DNA from 2 places in the Thiomicrorhabdus xiamenensis genome. Region 2 is predicted to be linked to the other one. Evidence: predicted binding sites of a transcription regulator. Region 2 holds the regulator's gene; the other holds the start of a gene.

Region 1 (3,173 bases), 620 kb from region 2:
AGAGCATACATTTTAGTACATGAGCACCGGAAGCATTTAGCCAACAAAGAAGTGGCCGTATAGACGAAAGCCTCAAACAGAAATTACATCATGCCGCCCATTCCTCCCATTCCGCCTGCCGCTGCAGCAGCATCATCGCCACCTTTTGAAGGCAGGTCAGCAATCGCCGCGCCCGTAGTCAGAACCAAACCGGCAACAGATGCTGCGTTTTGCAGTGCAGAACGCGTCACTTTAGCTGGGTCGATAATACCCGCTTCAAGCATGTCAACATACTCTTCTTTAGACGCATCGAAACCGAAGTTACCTTCACCTTCCATTACCTTGTTTACGATAACAGAACCTTCAAGACCACAGTTTGCCGCGATCTGACGCATTGGCTCCTGCATAGCGCGCATAGCGATCTGGATACCGACGTTTTGATCGTCGTTATCACCTTCAACAGACACTTTAGAAAGCGCACGAACCAGAGCAACACCACCACCTGGAACGATACCTTCCTGAACCGCAGCACGCGTCGCATGCAACGCATCGTCAACACGGTCTTTCTTCTCTTTCATCTCAACTTCGGTAGCCGCACCAAGTTTAAGAACCGCAACACCGCCGGAAAGTTTTGCCAGACGCTCTTGCAGCTTCTCTTTATCGTACTCGGAAGTCGTACTTTCCAGCTGAGCTTTGATTTGCGCAACACGGCTGTCGATATCATCTTTAGAACCAGCACCATCGATCAGTTTAGTGGTGTCTTTACCAATGACTGCAGACTTAGTTTCACCAAGAAGGTCCAGAGTTACAGATTCCAGGCTTAGACCGACTTCTTCAGAAATAACCGTACCACCGGTTAGAACGGCCATATCTTGCAGCATTGCACGGCGACGCTCACCGAAACCAGGCGCTTTAACAGCCGCAACTTTCAGAATACCGCGCATTTGGTTAATTACTAGCGTCGCTAGCGCTTCACCATCAACGTCTTCCGCAATGATCAACAGTGGACGGCTCGCTTTAGAAACCGCTTCCAGCGTCGGCATTAGATCACGGATGTTAGAAATTTTCTTATCGTAGAACAGGATGAATGGCGCTTCTAACTCTGCAATCATTTTGTCTGAGTTAGTCGTGAAATAAGGAGACAGGTAACCGCGGTCAAATTCCATACCTTCTACAACCACCAGTTCATCTTCCAGAGAAGAACCTTCTTCAACGGTGATAACACCTTCGGTAGAAACACGCTCCATCGCTTCGGCAATCATTTCACCGACTTTAGCGTCGGAGTTTGCTGAGATAGTACCAACCTGAGCCCAAGAAGCTTTGGTATCACAAGGCTTAGCCATTGCTTTGATTTCCGCAACAACGGCTTCAACCGCTTTGTGAATACCACGGTTAAGATCCATTGGGTTCATACCCGCTGCAACCGACTTCATCCCTTCGCGAACGATCGCTTGCGCAAGAACTGTAGCCGTTGTGGTACCGTCACCGGCAACATCGTTGGTCTGTGAAGAAACTTGCTTCACCATTTGCGCACCCATGTTCATGAACTTATCTTCAAGTTCAATTTCACGTGCCACAGAAACACCATCTTTAGTTACAGTCGGCGCACCGAAAGACTTATCAAGTACAACGTTACGACCTTTAGGCCCAAGGGTTACTTTTACTGCGTCCGCAAGAATGTTGATCCCATCAACCATTTTTTCGCGAGCATCTAAACCGAATTTGACGTCTTTTGCCATCTTCTTAAATTCCTCTATTTTGTTAAGACGACCTGAAAATCCAGGCCACTAAATCTAAATTTGAATCAACCTTATTACTCTACGATCGCGATAATATCGTCTTCGCGCATAATCATTAACGCTTCGCCGTTATCATCCTTAACTTCCTGACCAGAGTACTGACCGAACATAACTTTATCGCCGACCTTAACTGTCATGGCGATAATCGCGCCAGAATCAGAAGCCTTACCAGGACCTACAGCGACCACTTCACCCATGTTCTCTTTTTCCTGAGCAGATCCCGGAAGAAGGATCCCGCTTTCAGTTTGCTTTTTCTCTTCAACACGGCGAATCACAACGCGGTCTTGTAAAGGTTTAATGTTCATAGGTTTCTCCCTAAAAAGTTAGATATCAAAATACATATAAAAAAGAGGTTTTCCGGACGCCGTTTAAACTATTCCACTAAAACAGCAATCCGTGTGCTTTAAGCCCGCGGCAAATCGCGTAAGCATAAAGCAAAAATTAGCACTCCAAACTTTAGAGTGCTAATCATTTTATTCATCAGCATAAAGCTGTCAACAGATATGGGGGCATTTGAAATATTTTCAACCCAGCGATTCAAAAAAAGTCGGATCGATACAGTATCCGATTGATTCTTCTGGGAGTTTCCAATAGCGTTTTTTATCGATCTGGATCGCCATCTCATTCCTGACCACGAGTTCAAGTAAATAATAAATACAAAAAAGCACCGCAAGACTTTGCTATGGTAAGCACTCAGAAAAGACTCTTTCCAGGGTAAAACAAACTAAAACATCGTTTCTACACCCTTTATACTTGAAGAGATAGAAGCAGTTTTTAAGGAACCTTAAGCGATGATACCAACCGGCAACCGTCTAGCGTTTTTTGTTGTCACTCTCTTTTGGTTACTCAGTCTTACATTTCCGTTCAGAGCGATTGCCACTGAGGATTCTCCGGTTCCGATCAAAGTGCTTTTCAACTGGCATCACCAATTCGAATATGCCGGATTCTACGCCGCTCAAAAAAAAGGCTTCTACAACGATGCCGGCCTCGACGTTCAACTGAATGCCTGGAACGGAGACAGCATCATCGATCAGGTGGTTAGCGGCGATTACCAAATCGGCGTGGACGGAAGTCTGATTCTCAAAGATTACATCAACGGCAAGCCGATCAAAATCCTTTTCCCTTCTTTGCAGTACTCCCCGATTGTGTTTCTGGCGCATAAACCGATCGACTCCCTGCACGATCTTGCAGGGAAAAAATTAATGTTTGCACACAATTATGAGATTTACGCCTTACTCAATAAAGCCGGCTTGACTGCAGACGATATTCAGCAACTGCCGCATAGCGCTAATGTTCAAGATTTTATCGATAAGAAAGTCGACTTTTATTCCGCTTTCAGCACCAATGAACCGGCTCAGTTAAACGAAAAAAACCTCACTTACTCGCTGATCGACC
Region 2 (3,173 bases):
ACCGTGTTTAAGCCGTTGGCAAATTTTGACAATTCTTTATGAACTCAATTCGTTTAAAAATTACGTTTGAACTGTTTATAGGGGTGCTCTTTCAGGATTCAAGGGAAAAATGCATTTTTTTATCATTTTTTCACCGTTTCCCTTCAGCTTCGGCAAAAACCTTATTGAGCGACAATAACTCGCGCTGGACGAACCAGACGGTCATTAAGCTTGTACCCCTTCTGGATAACATCGACGACTGTTTGCGATTCGTGATCCGGAGACGGAATCATCGTCATCGCTTCATGATCCTGCGGGTTGAATTTCTCCCCTTTCGGGTCAATACGCTCAACACTGAATTCGGCAAGCACATCCAGCATCTGCTTAAAGGTCATCTCGACCCCTTCCTTAATGCTTTCTTTGGTTGCTTCCTCTTTGGACGCGGCTTCAATCCCCATTTCCATTGAATCCATTGCCGGAATCAATGCATCAACAAATTTTTTCAGGGCGTACTTATGCGCTTCTTCCAAATCCAAACGCGTACGTCGACGCAGGTTTTCCATATCCGCCTGCAGACGCAGCGCCATATCCTTATGCTTGGCCGCTTCGTCTTTAGCTTCCGCCAGCATCGACTCGATATCGTTATCAACTGCCTTCTGAGCCTCTTCCAGCTGCTCTTCGCTCTGTTGCATCGCCTCTTCTGCCGTTGCAACCTTCTCTTCCACTTCCTGTTGATTCATCTCTTTCTGGTTTTGTTCAGCCACGATGTATTCCTATTTTTTAATGTTTAAAATCTCTGTTGCACTTTCAGACGACGCTTAACGCATCGGCCGAATAGTTATTTCTGTATTTGACTAGGGTTTGACATAAGGGGCATCCGCTATTTTTTCAAGAGGGAACTTAAAATTTTCCCGGTCAAATCGACCTGAGGCACCACTTTCTGGTAGTTCATTCTGCTCGGTCCGATCACACCGAGTACGCCGAGCACTTCATCTTCAACCGCATACGGCCGGGTAATCAAGCTGCATCCCTGATACACCTCATTACCGCACTCGCTGCCGATAAACACTTTCAACCCAGGCGCCTGCAGGCTTTTATCGAACAGTTCCAACAATCCCTGCTGCTGGTTAAAGGCGTGATAAATACGTTTAAGTTTCTGCGAATCCGCAAATTCCTGGTAATCCAGAAGATTGGTTTTGCCGGACACGACCAGAGGTTTTCGATCGTTGAGCTGCTGATTCAAAAGATCGTCGGTCGATTGCAACAACGAACTGTACGGGAAATCTTCCTGCAGCTGATTCTGTTCGACCGCCAAAGCAAGTTTTTCCCGTGCTTTAAGCAGGCTTAGCCCCAGACACTGCTGATTCAGGAAATTAGCCAGTTTTTGCAGCTGATCGGACTGAATATCCCGATCCAGTTCCACTATGCGATTCTGGACATCCTGATCACCGAAGACCAAAACCACCAGAATGCGTCTTGCCGACAACATCAGAAAATCGACCTGTTGCAGTTTTTCCTGAGTTTTCGGCGGCAGCATTACCAGACTCGCCATACCGGTCAGACCGGAAAGCAGTTTGGATGCTTCTTGCAAAAGACGATCCTGATTGAGATCGACCGACAACCTTTGACGCAGATCCTGCTCATGTACCTTGCTCGGTTCCTGATAGGTCAGCAGAGTATCGACAAACAGTCGATATCCCTTATCGGTAGGCACCCTTCCGGCGGAGGTGTGCGGCGAGTGCAGAAATCCCATCTTTTCCAGATCCGCCAGCACATTCCGCACGGTCGCAGAACTCAAGGCGACTTCCGGCAGCTTGCTCAAGGTGTTCGAACCTACCGGCTTGCCGTCGCTAAGGTATAATCCCATCAAGTTTTTAAACAACATTTGATAACGATCATTTAACATACGTAAACCAACTTAAATTGAAAGCAAAGCCTTGAGATGGACAAATTGAATTTTGCTATTCTCATATAATTGCAAACAGCAAACTCCGAGAGTGTCTGGCACTCCCCCTGGCACGAGTGCTAAATTATAAATTTATCCCCCTCTTATTCAAGCCTTGAGGGAAGTGAAGGAAAAGAAAATCATGTTTAAGCGAATCGGCATTTTTGGCAAATACGACGGCATTGCCTGCTGGGATACGATCAATCGCCTGCTGCAGCATTTGCTTAGCCATGACAAAACGGTCCTGCTGGACTCGGCTTCCTGCGCCGACTTCCCGCATCAGAGATACGGCGTCGAAGTCATTGACCGACTGGAACTGGTCAAACATATCGATATCGCCATCGTTGTCGGCGGAGACGGCACCTTTCTCGATGTAGCCCGCTCCGTGGTCGATCACGACATTCCAATTCTCGGCATCAACTTGGGACGTCTCGGATTTTTGACGGACATCTCGCCTAACGAGATGCTCAACACACTGGATGAAGTCATGGTCGGCGAGTGTGAATACGAGCAACGCAATCTGATCCATGTTCAGATACGAAAGGACGGCAAACTCGAATTCGATCAGCTGGCGCTCAACGACGTCGTGATTCACAAAACCGACTCGCCGCGAATGATTGAATTCGAAACCGAGGTGGACGGCCGTTTTCTGAATACCCAGCGTTCCGATGGAATGATTATCGCCACCCCGACCGGTTCTACCGCCTACGCCCTGTCTGCGGGCGGGCCGATTCTCGACCCGCGTCTGGATGTGCTCAGTCTGGTTTCGGTCAACCCGCACACCATGAGCACGCGCCCTTATGTTATTCCGGGCAGCAGCGTAGTGCGCATCTACCCGCATAAAAACTGTAACGGCATGGCACATATTATCTGTGACGGCCAGCTGACTCACAACATCGGTCAGGGACACGAAACAACAATCAGCCGACACAAAAAATTCATTCAGATGATCCACCCTAAAGGGCACGATCATTTTGAACTTCTCAGAGCAAAATTGCGCTGGGGAGATAAGCTGTAAAAAACCTTTGGATTTTGTAACCGTTTTCAAGTAATCTAAAGCCGGAATGAAAATTCTCTCGGTTTTTTCAGCTGAAAAAACCTCCTGCAACGCACTTTTTTGATCTGGAAATAGACGCATGTTAAGCGAGTTGTCAATTCAAAATCTGGCTTTAATTGAAAAGCTGAATTTAAACTTCAGTAACGGCTTCAGCTCCCTGACGGGAGAAACCGGAGCCGGAAAATCCATTCT

What was found. The regulator HrcA, encoded in region 2, represses chaperone genes, less so after heat shock. The targets are predictions, from matches to a motif close to TTAGCACTCNNNNNNNNNGAGTGCTAA.
Region 1: a site for HrcA is predicted at 2,220-2,246, ahead of HQN79_RS02195 (co-chaperone GroES). Genes of this name have one in related genera too.

The regions. Positions count from the first base shown of each region.
Region 1 is NZ_CP054020.1:469,782-472,954, reverse strand. Features, by position in the region: gene groL (chaperonin GroEL) at 84-1,718, opposite strand; gene HQN79_RS02195 (co-chaperone GroES) at 1,793-2,083, opposite strand; gene HQN79_RS02190 (diguanylate cyclase) at 2,570-3,173, shown strand, end outside.
Region 2 is NZ_CP054020.1:1,087,866-1,091,038, reverse strand. Features, by position in the region: gene grpE (nucleotide exchange factor GrpE) at 162-743, opposite strand; gene hrcA (heat-inducible transcriptional repressor HrcA) at 860-1,864, opposite strand; gene HQN79_RS05015 (NAD(+) kinase) at 2,067-2,942, shown strand; gene recN (DNA repair protein RecN) at 3,061-3,173, shown strand, end outside.